4 regions of the Streptomyces sp. NBC_01012 genome follow, and region 3 is predicted to be linked to each of the others. Evidence: riboswitches for the same ligand, from Rfam matches in the RefSeq annotation. Region 3 holds a riboswitch; each other region holds the start of a gene.
What was found. Region 3 has a riboswitch for cyclic di-AMP ahead of OG623_RS07240 (transglycosylase SLT domain-containing protein). Riboswitches for the same ligand answer to the same signal wherever they lie in the genome.
Positions count from the first base shown of each region.

Region 1: another riboswitch for cyclic di-AMP. It lies ahead of OG623_RS13100 (NlpC/P60 family protein); the one in region 3 lies ahead of OG623_RS07240 (transglycosylase SLT domain-containing protein).
Region 2: another riboswitch for cyclic di-AMP. It lies ahead of OG623_RS15955 (M23 family metallopeptidase); the one in region 3 lies ahead of OG623_RS07240 (transglycosylase SLT domain-containing protein).
Region 4: another riboswitch for cyclic di-AMP. It lies ahead of OG623_RS07695 (M23 family metallopeptidase); the one in region 3 lies ahead of OG623_RS07240 (transglycosylase SLT domain-containing protein).

Region 1 covers NZ_CP108688.1:2,972,980-2,977,183, forward strand. The annotation lists gene pcrA (DNA helicase PcrA) at 1-1,215, opposite strand, end outside; cyclic di-AMP (ydaO/yuaA leader) riboswitch at 1,472-1,633, shown strand; gene OG623_RS13100 (NlpC/P60 family protein) at 1,632-2,783, shown strand; gene OG623_RS13105 (hypothetical protein) at 2,824-3,177, opposite strand; gene OG623_RS13110 (NlpC/P60 family protein) at 3,541-4,204, shown strand, end outside.
Region 2 covers NZ_CP108688.1:3,555,922-3,560,125, reverse strand. The annotation lists gene OG623_RS15975 (hypothetical protein) at 1-70, opposite strand, end outside; tRNA gene OG623_RS15970 (tRNA-Met) at 464-537, shown strand; partial or broken gene OG623_RS15965 (TipAS antibiotic-recognition domain-containing protein) at 499-825, shown strand; gene OG623_RS15960 (PP2C family protein-serine/threonine phosphatase) at 994-2,151, shown strand; cyclic di-AMP (ydaO/yuaA leader) riboswitch at 2,385-2,537, shown strand; gene OG623_RS15955 (M23 family metallopeptidase) at 2,549-3,592, shown strand; gene OG623_RS15950 (aldo/keto reductase) at 3,856-4,204, shown strand, end outside.
Region 3 covers NZ_CP108688.1:1,670,456-1,674,659, forward strand. The annotation lists gene OG623_RS07235 (hypothetical protein) at 8-712, opposite strand; gene OG623_RS07240 (transglycosylase SLT domain-containing protein) at 939-1,796, opposite strand; cyclic di-AMP (ydaO/yuaA leader) riboswitch at 1,801-1,986, opposite strand; gene OG623_RS07245 (hypothetical protein) at 2,343-2,573, shown strand; gene OG623_RS07250 (ferredoxin) at 2,724-2,915, opposite strand; gene OG623_RS07255 (cytochrome P450) at 2,968-4,197, opposite strand.
Region 4 covers NZ_CP108688.1:1,771,870-1,776,073, reverse strand. The annotation lists gene OG623_RS07705 (M16 family metallopeptidase) at 1-101, shown strand, start outside; gene OG623_RS07700 (M16 family metallopeptidase) at 128-1,510, shown strand; cyclic di-AMP (ydaO/yuaA leader) riboswitch at 1,701-1,902, shown strand; gene OG623_RS07695 (M23 family metallopeptidase) at 1,916-2,704, shown strand; gene OG623_RS07690 (GntR family transcriptional regulator) at 2,880-3,620, shown strand; gene OG623_RS07685 (HPr family phosphocarrier protein) at 3,791-4,072, opposite strand.

The DNA.
Region 1 (4,204 bases), 1.3 Mb from region 3:
GTCGATCTCGTCGGCGACGAACTGCGCCTCGTCGTGCTCGGTGTCCGCGACGTAGCCCGTGATCCGGGTGCCGGTGCCGGCGTTCGTCCAGAGGTTCTTGGGGCGACGGCTCTCGTTGCGCTCGATGACGGCGTTGGCCGCGGAGAGGATCGTCTGGGTGGAGCGGTAGTTCTGCTCCAGCATGATCGTGGTCGCGTCCGGATAGTCCTCCTCGAACTGGAGGATGTTGCGGATGGTCGCGCCACGGAAGGCGTAGATCGACTGGTCCGCGTCACCGACGACGCACAGCTCGCCAGGGGCGTCGCCCTCGCCGGCCGGGCCCACCAGCTCACGCACCAGGGTGTACTGGGCGTGGTTGGTGTCCTGGTACTCGTCGACGAGGACGTGCCGGAAGCGGCGGCGGTAGTGCTCGGCGACATCCGGGAAGGCCTGGAGCAGGTGCACCGCCGTCATGATGATGTCGTCGAAGTCCAGGGCGTTGGCCTCGCGGAGCCGCGCCTGGTAGAGCGCGTACGCCTGGGCCAGCGTCTTCTCGAAACCGTCGGCTGCCTGACCGGCGAAGGTCTCCTCGTCGATCAGCTCGTTCTTCAGGTTCGAGACCTTCGCCGTGAACGACTTCGGCGGATAGCGCTTCGGGTCGAGGTCCAGATCACGGCAGACCAGCGCCATCAGACGCTTGGAGTCGGCCGCGTCGTAGATCGAGAACGACGAGGTGAAGCCGAGACGCTTGGACTCGCGGCGCAGGATCCGCACGCAGGCGCTGTGGAACGTCATGACCCACATGGCGTTGGCGCGGGGTCCGACGAGGTCCTCGACGCGCTCCTTCATCTCACCGGCGGCCTTGTTGGTGAAGGTGATCGCGAGGATCTGCCCCGGGTGCACCCCGCGCTCGGCCAGGAGATGGGCGATCCGGTGCGTGAGCACCCTGGTCTTGCCCGAGCCGGCCCCGGCGACGATGAGCAGCGGCGATCCGGCGTGCACGACGGCGGCGCGCTGCTCGGTGTTCAGCCCGTCGAGCAGCGCGGCGGAGTCGATGACGGGGCGCGGGGCACCGTCGCGGTAGTAGGCGTCGCGCGGGGGCGGAGGCGCGTCGAAGACGTCCTCGAAGAGGCCCTCCGGCACCGCCTCGGGCGCGTGCTCCTCGGGGGGCGGCGGGGGACCGTCCTGCGCTTGCTGGAGGCCGGTCAGGAAACTGTCGTCAAAGAGGCTGCTCATCGCCTCACGAGTCTAGGCGTCCGCACCGACAACCCGGGGCGGCATTGACGAGACGGTACCGACACCGTGTGCACTGCGGGACGGTCCGCCCACGTTCCGTGAGATTCGGGTGCGGAATCCGCCGTCGCGGACCGCCGTCCGGAAAAGGTCACGAAAATGTATCGGGCATATCGAACATCAACCTTCACAGGGACACCACGGGTTGGCTAGCGTGCTCCGGAAGGTGCCCGTATCCCCTGAGGCGAACCACGCCGCACGGGCGCCCGCGCCGAATCCGTACTCCCCCAGGAGGCACGGAACCGGGGACCCACACGCAGTACTGGGGTGAATCGGTCCATCTCCACCGGACCGTAGGGCAGCCTTCCGTGTTCCGCCCGAACCCGACAGCTAACCCGGTAGGCGGTCCACGGAAGGAGATGCCGGCCTTGGCGTCGCATCGAAAGCCGCGCACCCGCGTGCGCACCACCACGCCCGCCGTCGGTCTGACGACCGCGGCTCTCGCCTCCGTCACCCTGCTCTCCACGCAGAGCGCGACGGCCGCCCCCGCCGAACCCAAGCCCAGCATCGAGGAAGTCCAGAAGAAGGTCGACGCCCTCTACCGGCAGGCCGGCACCTCGACGCAGCAGTACAACAAAGCGAAGACCGCATCGGCCGAGCAGCGCGCCAAGGTCGACGCCCTCCTCGACGCCGCGGCGAAGCGGGCCGACAAGCTCAACGACACGCGCCGGGAGCTGGGCAGCTACGCCGCCGCGCAGTACCGCAGCGGCTCGATCGCCCCGACCGCGACGTTCTTCCTGGCGGACGACCCGCAGTCGTATTTCGACCAGGACCAGCTGATGGCCAGGATGACCAGCCAGCAGCAGAAGGCGGTCGCCGACTTCCGTACGCAGCAGAAGGAGGCCGCGGCGAAGCGGGCCGAGGCGACGAAGAGCCTGGAGACGCTCACCGAGTCACAGGAGACGCTGCGCACCAGCAAGCAGCAGGTGCAGACGAAGCTCACCGAGGCCCGCTCACTGCTGTCGAAGCTGACCGCCGAGGAGAAGGCGCGGCTCGCGGAGCTGGAGCGCAAGAAGAAGGCCGAGGCCAAGCGCAAGGCCGAGGAGCTGGCCAAGCAGCAGGCCGCCGCGAAGAAGAAGGCCGATGAGGCGGCCAAGGAGGAGGCGGCGAAGGAGGAGTCCGGCACGGGGACCGGCGGCACGGGCTCCGACAGCGGCTACGCCACGAAGGCCGAGAAGGTCCTGTCCTTCGCACGCGCCCAGATCGGCAAGCCGTACGTCTGGGGGGCGACGGGCCCGTCCTCGTACGACTGCTCCGGGCTCACCCAGGCCGCCTGGAAGGCGGCGGGCGTCGACCTGCCGCGCACCACCTGGGACCAGGTCGAGGTCGGCACCCGGGTGGCCACGGCGGATCTGCAGCCGGGGGACCTGGTCTTCTTCTACGACGACATCAGCCACGTCGGCATCTACAAGGGCGACGGCATGATGATCCACGCGCCGAAGCCGGGTGCGAACGTCCGCGAGGAGTCCATCTACTACATGCCGATCTACGGCAGCGTGCGCCCGGCGTAACGCGTGTGCGGGGCGGGCCGCCGAAGTCCGGGCGGCCCGCTCAGGTCCAGAGCGTGGCGATGAAGATGTTGACGACCGTCAGCCCGCCGACGGCCGCGAACGCGCCCTTGCTCACCTTCTCGTCGTCCCGCTTCACATAGACGAGCGCCAGGACCACGATCAGGACCAGCAGCTTGACGCCGATCTTGATGTTGTTGACGCTCTGGTCGTCGGCCTGGTTCAGCCCGACCAGCGCGACGCCCGTGACGAGCATGGTGAGCGCGCCGTGCAGCATGGCCGGTACGAAGCGGGCCGTGCCCGCCCCCATGGCCTTCATCTGGGTCAGGAAGCCGCCCAGCAGGGAGGCGATACCGATGATGTGCAGGGCCACGAAGACATTGATGAGTACGTCCATGGCCGCAGCCTAACCATGTGATTTCACCACTCTTGGGCCAGGTAGGACTTACCGATGAGCGCACTCATCGTGCGCGCGAATTGCCGGACTCCGGTTGATTTTTCCGGTCATCCGACATCATTCGCCATAAACGAAACAACTTATGAGGGCAATACCTGTCATTACACCTCTTACCTGTGTGCCGGGCTTAGCGTCCCTCCCAGGTGACCGGTTCCGCACCACCGCCCCCGTACCGGGCGGCTCCCCGGTCGCCCCGCCAGGAATCCGGCGGCGGGCCACTCCCCCTGTGGTGGCCCGCCTCCGGGCCCGGTGGGCCCGCGGCACCCACCGACGGGCAGTCGAACGGAAGGACGCACCACCCCCGTGGCCGCCGATCGGAAAGCCGCTCACCGCAAGCCCAAGCAGCGTCTGTTCACCGGACCTGCTGCACGCACCGCAGCCACCCTCGCCCTCGCGGGGGCGGCGACCGCGACCGCCCTCGACGGCGCCGCCCAGGCCGATCCCCAGCTCACCCCGGCCCAGGTCGAGGCCAAGGTCGAACGGCTCTACCACGACGCCGAGGTCGCGACCGAGAAGTACAACGGCGCGAAGGAGGAGGCGACGGCCTCCGAGAAGTCCCTCGACGCCCTGCGCGACGAGGCTGCCCGCAGGACCGAGCGCCTCAACGCCGCGCGCGACACCCTCGGATCGTTCGCCACCGCCCAGTACCGCAGTGCCGGCGTCGACCCCGCGGTCCGGCTGGCCCTGTCGTCCGACCCGGATCAGTATCTGGAGCGCGCCGCCTACGAGGACCGGGCCGGCGACCGTCAGGCCGGCGCGGTCAACGGCGTACGTCGGCAGATCAACGACATCGCCCAGCTGCGCGCCCGGGCGAAGGACGAGCTCGCGGTCCTCGCGTCCCGCCGGGCCGACCTGAAGAAGCACAAGGACGCGGTCCGCACCAAGCTCGCCGCGGCCCGCAAGCTCCTGGCCACGCTCACCGCCGAGCAGCGCGCCGACTACGAGCGCTCGGCCGACGCCACGCACG
Region 2 (4,204 bases), 1.9 Mb from region 3:
TGTCGGCGGTCGTGACGGCGGACGTGCCGTCGGAGCGCCGCTGGGTCGTGCGGGCAGACGTGTCGGTCATCTCGGGTGTCCTGTACGTAGGTGTGTGGTGAGAGCCCAGTGACCGAGGTGCCGCGACAGAAGCCGGACCGGTCCCGACCGGTAGGGCGAAGAAACGCCGCTACCGGTGCCGCGCCGCTCCGGGGGCGTCCGGATCATCGTGCGGTGCATGCAGACTGTAACCCTCCCAGCACGGCTTTCCCTCGGTATTGCGCGCCCGGCGTGACGGCCGTCGGTGCGCAGAGGGCCCGATGTTCTGGTTTGCGCCCATGTGCCTGACAATTTTCCGGAATGCGGGCCGAGTTGGCGCGTCGTGTCGAGGTCGGAGGGCTGCCGGGCCTGGAGCGAGGCGGGGGCCGCGGACCGTATTGGTCGGAGCGCCGTCCCGGATGGCGTAGAGTTGTCATCACAACGGCGCGGGGTGGAGCAGCTCGGTAGCTCGCTGGGCTCATAACCCAGAGGTCGCAGGTTCAAATCCTGTCCCCGCTACTGAAGACAGAGGCCCGGATCCTTTCGAGGATCCGGGCCTCTGTCGTATGCCGTCGTCCGGCTACGGCGCCTACGGCCAGGAGGCGTACGGGCGCGGCGGCCGGTCTGGCGGCGGGTGACGACGCGGTGCAGGACAGCGCGCGACGGCACAGCGAGTGGCTGTCGGTGACCATGGAGGTCACGCGGGCGCATGTGACCGGCATCGCGGAGATGTACGTCGCCGATTCCCGCTTCGGGAGGAACTACGATCGCCACGGGGACGGAACCGCCGTCTTCGTACGGGACGCACTGACGCTCTACGCGCAGCGCCGGCTCTCCGACCGACCACCGGGGGACGGGGCTCGGCGCGCTCCTCCCTTTGGCCGATGGCGATGCGTCGTTCGGCGCGGCTCCGGCCGGCCTGGGTGGGGCGCGGTACCGTCCGCACCCGTGGGCGGAGCGGGCAGGAGCGAACAGGTGGGGAAGCGGGACGAACGGCGGGGCGGCACGGTCGGGAACTCCCGTTCCCGGCGGTTCGTGCGGGTGCTGCCCGTCCTGATGATCTGCGCCGGTGTGATCTTCGACTTCGCGACGCCGACCGAGGTCACCGCCGTACCGCTCTTCGCCGCGGCCCCGCTGATCGCCGCCCCCTTCTTCTCGCCGGGCGGCACCGCGCGTATCGGCATGGCAGCGACCCTCGTGGTGCTGGTCATCCGGATCTCGTCCGGCGCGCTCGGCGAGGTCGTGCCGCTCACCGACCTCTTCACCCTGGTCACCGTCTCCGTGCTGTCCCTTCTCATCAACCGCGTCGTGCGCCGTATGAACGAGCAGCTGGCCTCGGCCAGGGTCATCGCGGAGACCGCGATGCGCGCGGTGCTCCCGAGGCCCGAGGACCGGGTCGGCGGGCTGCTGGTCGCGGCGCGGTACGAGGCGGCCCAGGCGGACGAGTTCGTCGGCGGCGACCTGTACGCCGTCGCGGACACGCCGTTCGGGGTGCGCCTGGTCCTCGGGGACGTACGGGGCAAGGGGCTGGACGCCGTAGGCGCGGTGGCCGTCGTGATCGGGGCGTTCCGGGAGGCCGCCGAGCGGGATCTGTCGCTCGAAGCGGTGGTCCAGCGGCTGGAGCGGGCGCTGGAGCGTGAGGGCTCGCGGCGGGGAGGCTTCGACACGGTGGAGGGGTTCGTCACCGCCGTCATCGCGGAGATCCCGTCCGGATCCCAGACGCTGCGGGTCATCAACCGCGGGCATCCCGAGCCCCTCGTGCTGCACGGGGACGGGGCGCTCGACGTGCTGACGCCGTCGGCGCCCGCGCTGCCGCTCGGGATGGGGCTCGGCACCTGGACCGACCGGGCGGACGAGTGGACCCTGCCGGCCGGGTCGATGTTCCTGGCGTTCACCGACGGGCTCTCCGAGGCGCGGAACACGAAAGGCGTCTTCTACGACCCGGCGGCCCGGCTGCGCGGCCGGCTGTTCCCCGGGCCCGACGAACTGCTGTCCGCGCTCACCGACGACGTACGGCTGCACACCGGGGGAAGGTCGACGGACGACCTGGCGCTCCTCGCGGTCGGCCGTCCCGCGCACGGTCAGCAGGAGCGGCGGACGACGGTGAAGATCGTGGGGCGGGACGGTGGATGACCCGTCGCGACGGTGTGTAGCCGAAGAACCTCGCTCCGCATAACATTTGACGCACCGTCAGAAACTGTCGGGCGGATGAAGCGCACTCAAGTCGCCCGTTTGCACCCGGTTGACCCCTTAAAGTCCAGGCCGGAGTCCTGACTGATCTATGGGAACAGCTTGGAATCGGACCCGGGTGTCTATTAACGTTCGATAACGCAGCGCGGTTGTACCTGCCGCCGCCAGAGGTGGCACCGCGCGCAGCGCCGAATTCCGCAAGGGAACCGGGGAACCACCTACATGGGGTGAATCGGACACCTGTGTCTCGCGAGAGGCGAAGGGGCCCGTAGGAGACCTTCCTGCTCCGAACCCGTCAGCTAACCCGGTAGGCGAGAAGGAAGGAAAGGAGCGCGCCCACGTGGCGTCCAACAAGCCTGCCCCCGAGGCCCCGTCACCCTTCAGGACCGACAGCTTCGGTGATGAGGACAGGACATGGGAGGAATGGAACCCCGACGAGGAGTCCATCCGTCCCGTACGCGGTCGGCATCGCGTGGCCAAGCAGCGAGGTCTCGCCCGTAGCTCCACCGTCCTCGGCGTCGGCGTCATCGCGGCAGTCGGTGCGGGTGGCATGGCCACCGCGCAGAGCAAGCCGCCGGTCTCCATCTCTCTTCCCGATTCCATCGTGGACAACCTCCCCGACGCCAAGTCCCTTCCCGGCGTCGGCGCGTTCATGTCCCACGACTCCTCCGCGGACCAGGAGGCGGTCGCCGAGACCGCAGCCCCGCTGACCAGCGCGGGCATCACCGCAGCCGAGGCCGACCAGGGCGCCACCGACGCAGGCGAGGCGCTTCGCGCCCGTATCCTCCAGCAGGCCGAGCAGCAGCAGGCCGGGGCCGACGCGGAGGCCAGGGCCGCCCAGGAGAAGGCGGCCGAAGAGGCCGCAGCGGCCGAGGCGGCGAAGCAGCAGAGCGAGGCCGAGGCGAAGGCCGCCGCGAAGAAGAAGGCGGCCGAAGAGGCGGCGAAGAAGAAGGCAGAGGCCGAGCGCCTCGCCAAGCTCGCCGCCAGCTACGCCATTCCGACCTCCTCGTACACCATCACCTCGACGTTCGGCGAGGCCGGCTCGATGTGGTCGTCCGGCTATCACACCGGGCTGGACTTCGCGGCTCCGACCGGTACGCCGGTCAAGGCCGTGCACGGCGGCACCGTGAAGTCGGCCGGCTGGTCCGGCGCGTACGGCTACCGCACGGTCCTGGAGCTCGATGACGGCACGGAGATCTGGTACTGCCACCAGTCCTCGATGGACGTCACCGCCGGGCAGAAGGTCACCACGGGCGACACCATCGGCCGTGTCGGCGCCACGGGCAACGTGACCGGCCCGCACCTCCACCTGGAGGTCCACACCCCGGACGGCTCCGGCATCGACCCGATGAGCTGGCTGCGCAGCAAGGGCCTCACGGTCTGACCTCGGCGGGAGAGCCTGCTCGACCGCGCCGGTGACCGGCGCACCGTAACCCCGGCGGCCCTGACGCACGACCCCCCGACGTCAGGGCCGTCGGCCTGCCCGGATCGGCCTGCCCGGATCGTGAGGCGCCGACGACCGGGTGACGGGACCAGGCGTCGGCCTGACGGGCCGGGTGCGCCCTGACGGGCCGGGTGCGTCCTGACGGGCCCGGTGCGGCCCGCGCATCCGGAATAGCCGCTTCGGTCAACTGGTTGTCGCGGGGTATGACATCTCTGCGCCCGCTCGGTACCTCGAGCCTCCAGGTCTTCCCCCTCTCCCTCGGCGGCAACGTCTTCGGCTGGACGGCCGACGAGAGGCAGACCTTCGCCGTCCTCGACGCGTACACGGCGGCCGGCGGCAACTTCATCGACACCGCCGACTCGTACAGCGCCTGGATCCCCGGCAACCAGGGTGGTGAGTCGGAGACGCTCATCGGCAAGTGGCTGGCGGCCCGTGCCCGCCGCGACGATGTCGTCATCGCCACCAAGGTCAGCGGCCACCCCGACTTCAAGGGACTGTCGGCCACCAACATCAAGGCGGCGGCCGAGGCCTCGCTGCGCCGGCTCGGCACGG
Region 3 (4,204 bases):
GTGGAGGTCAGGCCTCCTCTTCGAAGTGGGCGTCCAGCGCCTCGTCGAGCTCGGCCGTCCACACCTTGAGGTCGCTCCGGGCCCCGGCCTCGACCTCGGCGTTGAACCAGCGGCGGCTCGACAGGTGGACCGTCACGGTGAACCGGCGTCCGAAGCGGCCGGTCTTGACCTCGACCGCGCCGATCTCGGCCCAGTCGAACTCCGCCTCCTGGTCGTCGAGCCGGAAGCGGACACCTTCGGCGTCCACTCTGATGGATCCGCGCCGGTCGCTGACCTCGAAGACGGGGCCGTCCTCGCCATCGGCACCTCCGCGCGACGCCTCGGACTCGGACTCAGCCTCAGTGGCTGCCTCGTCGTCCGACGAGGCAGCTGAACCCTCCGTGGCCGCGTCGCCTGCCTGGCTCGTGTCGCCGTCTCGGCTCGTGTCGCTGTCCTGGCTCTTGACGCTGTCCTTGCTCGCGTCGCCGTCGTCCGCCCCGGAACCGTCCACGGATCCGTCAGCCGCCTCCGTGGCGAGCGCGTCCGAGACCGCGGCCTCTCCGGTCCCCTCAGCCTCCCCTGTCGTCTCCTCAAGCCGCTGGGACGTCCCCTCCTCGGCTTCCGGCTCCGCCTCCGTCCGCGCGGGGGCAGGGGCCGTCAGGCCGGGGATGTACGCCGGGTCAGTGCCCGCGGCGAACTCTGGCTTGGTGTTCGAATCTATGCGCTGCTCCACGGCGGGCAGTATGGACGACGAACCTGTACGAGACCAGTCAACCGGGCCCCGCCCGGCCTGTCGGCGGGTCGCGGCCCGGCCGTGACACCGCCGTACGGAGCACCCGGACCCGGCAGGCACCGGAAAACGGACGACGGGTGGTGCGGGCTCCGCCGAACCCGCACCACCCGTCACTTCTGTCCCTCTGTCACACACCCGTGCGCCAGCGGTCCCGCCTCAGCAGGACTCAGTAGGCCCCGAAGACGTTGTCGATCGAGCCGTACCTGTCCGCTGCGTAGTTGCACGCGGCCGTGATGTTGGCGACCGGGTCGTAGCTGTCCATCGACGTACCGTCCACGTGGTACGCCTGGAAGGTCGGGTCGATGACCTGCAGCAGGCCCTTGGACGGGATGCCCGCAGCGGCGTTCGAGTCCCAGTTGTTGATGGCCTGGGGGTTGCCCGCCGACTCGCGGATGATGTTGCGGTGGATGCCCTCGTAGCTGCCGGGGATGCCGTGCTCGGCCATGACGGCGAGCGACTCCTTGATCCAGCCGTCGAGGTCGTCGGTGTACGAGACCGGCTCGGCGGCGGGCGTGCCCTCCGCGGCGAGGTTGGTGCTCGTACGCTCCGAGCGGTCGGCGCGGTCAGCGCTCTGCTCGGCACGGTCGGACGAAGCAGAGGCCTTGGATTCGGCCTTGGGGGCCTTGTCCGCCTTGTCGGATGACTTGTTCTCGGCCTTGGCACCAATGGTCAGCTTCAGACCGGGGTGAATCAGGTCGGGGTTTCCGCCGACAGCCTTCTGGTTCTCCTCGTACAGCGCCTTCCAGCCACCGCTCACGGAATGCTCGCGGGCGATCTTCGCAAGGGTGTCACCCAAGATCACGGAATACGTGGCGGACTCGGACTTCTTCGCTGCAATTCCCTTGCCGTTCACGGCAGTCGACGTCGCCGCCTTTTCCACGGCGGTCGGCTGTGCCGGGGCGGCGAAGGCGCCGGTCGCACCGATCACGGGGAGGGCCAGAGCGGCTCCGCCCGTGCTCACGGCGATGATGCCGCGGGTGAGCGAACTGGTCCTGGAACGACGGTGCTTAGCGATTTCGGGCATGCTGAATTCCTCTCCGTCGCCTACGAAGTGAGCTGTCGGGTTCGGGCTGGAGATGCCCGGCCGCATACGAATGCGACTTCACCCCGAGCCGCTCCGGAAACCGGATCGGCGCTTACTTGGGTCCCCCGCTCCTGCCGTACGAGAAGTGGTCGGGTAACCGGACGGCGGCAGGATTCGGCGTTCCGCCCGGAGTGATGGCGACCGTAGGCGAGAAATAGGGAAAGGAACAAGCCTGGTGCGGTGATCACAATTCATTCGCAAGATCGATTCTCGGGAATTCATGTAATCCACCCCACACAGCGCCGCCCATTCCTCTTGGCACAGAAGGGAACCGACCGCCGCGCTCCTGCGTCCGGGGCACATAAGGTGACCCTGGTCACTGAGTCCGATTCGGGCGATTTGCGCCCGAGCGAAGGCCTCAGGTCACACGAAATGGCCTTTTATGGATTACGGGATCAATTCCAAAAAGCGGCTCAAAACGGGCATACGACTCATGAATGACGCCTTCGGGCATACCGAGAGCGTTCGCGTGGAACCGATCCGCCTATGACGCAAAGCCCTCACCCCTCGGCCCCTCGGATCACCGTCCTGCCCGTTCAGCCCGGGGATCCGCCCTTCCGGGTCGTGGAGATCGACGGCGAGGTGGTCGGAAGCGCCACGGCCATGACGGACGTGCTCATCGCAGCCGCCGCGGCCGGCATCACGGTCGATGACCTCGACGACCCCGCGACCGTCCGGTGGGTGGGCGGAGGCAAGCTCAGCTGGAAGCCGCACTGAGAGGAGGAGGCAGCGGCGGCCGGGGCATACGCGCCGTCGGCCGCCACGGGAAGCCGGCCGCCCCGAAGGGCGGCCGCCGCACGAAGCAGCCACGACGAAAAGCGGTCCGGCGCGACAACGCGCCGGACCGCTTCTGTTGTGCGCCCGGTGTCAGCCCTCGATCCGGATGGCCAGCGCCGGGCAGACGGCCGCGGCCTGCTGGACGTCGTCGGCCCGGGCCGGGGCCGGTGCGGGGTCCAGCAGGACGGCGATGCCGTCGTCGTCCTGGTCGAACACGTCATCGGCGGCGACCACGCACTGCCCGGATGCCACGCACTTGTCCTGGTCGAGGGTCACTTTCATGAGCACTCCTTCGTCGTCGGTGTCGTTGTGCGTCGGGTGCGGCGGCCAGGGATCACCACGCCACGGGCAGTTCGTGGACGCCGTAGACCGACCCGTCGTGCTTGAAGGGGAGGTCCTCGATGCGGGCGTCCAGGCGCAGGGTGGGGATACGGCGGTACAGGGTGCTGTAGACGACCTGGAGCTCCAGCCGGGCCAGCGGCTGGCCGACGCACTGATGGACGCCGAAGCCGAAGGCCACATGACGCCGTGCGTCGCGCGTGAGGTCCAGACGGTCAGGATCGGCGAAGACCTCGGGGTCACGGTTGCCGATGTCGTTCGGCACGATGATCCCCTCACCCGCCCGGATGACCTCGCCGGCGATCTCGATGTCCTCCAGAGCAACGCGGCGACGCCCGGTGTGAGTGATGTTGAGATAGCGCAACAGCTCCTCGACGGCGCCGGCGACCACCTTGGGGTCCTCGGTCTCGCGCAGCAGGGCGAGCTGGTCGGGGTGTTCGAGCAGCGCGAGGGTGCCCAGGGCGATCATGTTCGCGGTGGTCTCGTGACCGGCGAGCAGCAGGAGTACGCCCATCTCCGCCGCTTCCCGGCGGGACAGCTCCTCGGCCCCCACCCGGGTGCCGAGCCCTGACAGGAGGTCGTCCGCGGGACGGGCGATCTTGTGCCCCATCAGCTCGTCCAGATAACCGATCAGATTGCCGTGGGCCGCGGCCCGCACCTCGGGATCCGCTGTGCGCCGGATGAGGGTGCCGCTGTTCTCCTGGAAGAAGTCATGGTCGGCGTAGGGCACTCCGAGCAGTTCACAGATGACGAGCGAGGGAACCGGGAGGGCGAACGCCTGGACGAGATCGGCCCTCGGCGGCCCGGACAGCATGGTGTCGATCAGCCCGTCCACGATCTTCTGGACCGCGGGGCGCATCGCCTCGACCCGCTTGATCGTGAACGGAGCTGTCACCATCCGCCGCTGCCGCGCGTGTTCGGGATCATCCATCAGGATGAAGCTGAAGCCGACCCCTCTGAGCGGCGCCTGAGCGGGATAACCGGGCCGGGTGATGTCGGCGCTGACCCTCGGGTCGGAGAGGAGGGTGCGCTGATCCGCGTAACGCGTCACCAGCCATGGTGTGCTCCCGTCCCACAGGCGGGCCTTCCTGAGCGGCCCCTGTTCCTGCTCGGCCTTCAGGCCGGGCGGCGGGTCGAAGGGGCAGCCCGCCGCCCTGTCCATCGGGAATTCCACAGCAGAGGGCACGGGCGCACCGTCCGTGTGTGCGGTACTGGTGGTGGTCATCGGTTCC
Region 4 (4,204 bases), 100 kb from region 3:
CACACCTGCGCCCCGACAACCGTGCGGTCCTGGTCTACGAGCCGGTCGAACCGGCCGATGAGACAGAGGGCACCGACGCGCCCGAAGGGGCCGACAAGTGACCGACGCCGCCGTGACTGGAGTAGCGATGGAGTACCACCCGCAGCCGACCGCAGGCGAGGCCAGGCCCTGGGCCTTCCCCGCGCCCGAGCGCGGCGCCCTGCCCAACGGGCTGACCGTGCTGCGCTGTCACCGTCCCGGCCAGCAGGTCGTCGCCGTGGAGATCTTCCTCGACGCCCCGCTGGACGCCGAGCCCGACGGCCTCGACGGAGTGGCCACGATCATGGCGCGCGCGCTGTCCGAGGGCACGGACAAGCACTCCGCGGAGGAGTTCGCCGCCGAACTCGAGCGGTGCGGCGCCACGCTCGACGCACACGCCGACCACCCGGGCGTCCGCGTCTCCCTCGAGGTCCCGGTCTCCCGGCTGACCAAGGCACTCGGCCTGGTCGCCGAGGCCCTGCGGGCCCCCGCCTTCGCGGAGAGCGAGGTCGAGCGTCTGGTGGGCAACCGCCTCGACGAGATCCCGCACGAGCAGGCCAACCCGGCCCGGCGGGCCGCCAAGCAGCTCTCCAAGGAGCTCTTCCCCGCCACGGCGCGGATGTCGCGTCCGCGTCTGGGCACGGAGGAGACGGTCGGGCGGATCGACGCCGCGGCCGTACGCGCCTTCTACGACGCCCATGTGCGTCCGTCCACGGCGACGGCGGTCGTCGTCGGTGACCTCACCGGGGTCGACCTGGACGCGCTGCTCGCCGAGACCCTCGGTGACTGGTCGGGCAACGCGGGCCAGGCCAGGCCCGTGCCTCCGATCACCGCGGACGACACCGGCCGTGTGGTCATCGTGGACCGCCCAGGAGCCGTCCAGACGCAGCTGCTGATCGGCCGTATCGGCGCGGACCGGCACGACAGCGTGTGGCCGGCCCAGGTGCTCGGCACGTACTGCCTGGGAGGCACCCTCACCTCCCGGCTCGACCGCGTGCTGCGTGAGGAGAAGGGCTACACCTACGGTGTCCGGGCCTTCGGGCAGGTGCTGCGCTCGACGGCGCCCGGCTCCTCGTCCGGGACCACGGGCGCGGCGATGCTCGCGATCAGCGGCTCCGTCGACACGGAGTCCACCGGGCCCGCGCTCGACGACCTCTGGAAGGTCCTGCGCACCCTGGCGGCCGAGGGACTCACCGACGCCGAGCGTGAGACGGCCGTGCAGAACCTCGTGGGCGTCGCCCCGCTGAAGTACGAGACGGCGGCCTCCGTCGCAAGCACCCTGGCCGACCAGGTGGAGCAGCACCTCCCGGACGACTACCAGGCCGAGCTGTACGCACGCCTGGCCGGCACCGGCACGGTCGAGGCGACCGCCGCCGTGGTCAACGCCTTCCCGGTCGACCGGCTGGTCACCGTCCTGGTCGGGGACGCCGCGCAGATCGCCGAGCCCGTGAAGGCACTCGGCATCGGCGAGGTGTCGGTCGTCAGCGGCTGACGGAACAGGACATGCAGGACCCCGGCGGGTGGTTTCCGCCGGGGTCCTGTTGTTTGTCCGATGTGCAGAGAAATGCCGTTTTCATCCTGTGTGATGTGCGACAAAAGGCCCTTTTCGTTTGGCGGCGTGAAGCGGCCCGCTCTAGCGTCGGCCCGGCTGTCCGCCGGACGAATGCCGCATCCGCGGCGCCGGGCAGCCATCGCCGAGTCCCCGTCAGGCGCGAGCCTGGGGAGCCGGGGACCCATGAAGTCCCTGGGGTTAATCGGATCTCTGCGCCTCGTCGGAGGCCTGGAGGCCCGTAGGAGACCTTCCTGCTCCGAACCCTCCCCCAGTGCCTGAACGGCCTGGGGTTACCCCCACCGCTAACCCGGTAGGCGAGAAGGAAGGAAAGGACCCAGCCCCTCCATGGCGTTCATCCGTGCCACCGGGAAGCACCGTGCCCCGAGCCGCCTGACGCGCAGGAGCGCCAAGGTCGCCGGCGTCGCCGCCCTGGCCACCACCGGCGTCATCGGCGCCACCGCCTCCCCGGCTCTCGCGGCCGACTCCCAGGCCGTCACCGGTACCGGTCTGACCCAGACCGCCGCCCTCGACGCCACCCTCGCCGACCAGATCGCCGCCCAGGCGAAGGTCCAGCAACACCAGGCCGACGTCGCCGCGAAGGCCGCCGCCGAAGCGAAGGCCAAGGCCAAGGCCAAGGCGGAGGCCAGGCGCAAGGCCGAGGCCCGCGCCAAGGAGGTCGCCGAGGAGAAGGCGCGCGCCGCCCGCGCCGCCGAGCGTGCCCGGCGGGGCGCCTTCCACCTGCCGGTCGCCGGCTCGCACGTCACCACCGGATACAAGTCGGGCGGCGCGCTCTGGTCCTCCGGCACGCACTCCGGCGTGGACTTCCAGGCCGCGTCCGGCACCTCCGTGGTCGCCGTCGGCGCCGGCACGGTCGTCGAGGCCGGCTGGGGCGGCGCGTACGGCAACAACATCGTGCTCAAGATGAAGGACGGCACGTACACCCAGTACGGCCACCTCTCCTCGATCGGCGTCTTCGTCGGTCAGAGCATCGGCTCGGGCGAGCAGATCGGCCTCTCCGGCTCGACCGGCAACTCCACCGGGCCGCACCTGCACTTCGAGGCCAGGACCACCCCCGCCTACGGCTCGGACATGGACCCCGTCGCCTACCTCCGCGCCCACGGCGTCCAGGTCTGACCCCACCCCGCCCCTCCTCACGGGGCGCGTGCCGCACTCGTCGCCGAGTGTCTCGACGGCCAAAAGATATCCATGGATTCCACCCCGCCATCGGAAATTCTGGCTGATTGCAATAGAGTCACAGAACAGGCGTCGATCGGCCGCGTTTCGCGGTGATTAAGGCGGAGGTTCGGACATGCGTATTCCCGCGCATTCGGTATGCACGGCAATCCGTGACGACATCGTCTCCGGTGTCTTCGAACGGGGCAGCCGCCTCACCGAAGAGGTGCTCGCGCGTCGCTACGGCGTCTCGCGTGTGCCCGTGCGCGAGGCGCTGCGCACCCTGGAGTCCGAGGGGTTCGTCGTCACCCGCAGGCACGCCGGCGCCTGTGTCGCCGAGCCGACCGGGCAGGAGGCCGCCGACCTCCTGGAGATCCGCATGCTCCTGGAACCCCTCGGCGCCGCACGCGCGGCCCAGCGCCGCACCGAGGCGCATCTCAAGGTGCTCCGCGGCCTGGTCAAGCTGGGGCAGGAGCGCGTACGCCGGGGGGAGGGCGAGGACCTGCGCGCCCTGGGCGGCTGGTTCCACGAGACGCTGGCGCAGGCCTCGGGAAGCCCCGCGCTCATCGCGCTGCTCACCCAGCTCCGGCACAAGATCGCCTGGATGTACGCCGTCGAGCAGCCGCCGGCCCCCGCGGACTCCTGGGCCGAGCACGGCGCCCTCGTCGACGCGGTGGCGCGCCGTGACGCGGAGCGGGCCAGGGCGCTCGCCGTCCAGCACGCGGAGCGGGCCACCGCGGCGCATCGGCTGCGGCGTACGCCGGGGCAGGCGACGGGCGCGCGGACGGCCGGGCAGGCGACGGGCGTGCGGACTGCGCGTGCGGCCGGGGTGAGGACTTCGCAACACCCCGTCAACATCGCAGGATCCCGCCATTAACAAAAGCGCCGTATACAAAGAGAGTAATTATCGCAGGGCTTTCTTTCTGCTGCCCTGATCCATGTTTTAACGAGCGCTGTGTGCGTTGTCGTGGAATACAGAAAGGCCGCGGCTCCCGGTGGGGTGCCGCGGCCTTTCCGCAGAAAAACTCCGCTTCGAAGCGACCGGAGTCAGACGGTCTCCGGGAGCTCCTCGAGCCCCTCGGCGACCAGCTTCGCCAGGCGGTCGAGGGCGGCCTCGGCGTTGTCCGCCTCGGACGCGAGCACGATCTCCTCGCCACCCTGGGCACCCAGGCCGAGCACCGCGAGCATGGAGGCGGCGTTCACCGGGTTGCCGTCGGCCTTGGCGATCGTCACGGGGACGCCGGAGGCCGTGGCGGCACGGACGAAGATGGAAGCGGGGCGGGCGTGCAGGCCCTCGGCCCAACCGACGTTGACGCGGCGCTCAGCCATGGTTCTGCCCTTCACGAATCTATGGGTTGTCTAGACCAGTCTCTCATGCAGTGCGTACTGCTGTGCCCGCGACCGTCCGCCGTGCCCGCCACCGTCGTCGGCCGCTCACCGCCCGTCGGCACCCTCAGCGTG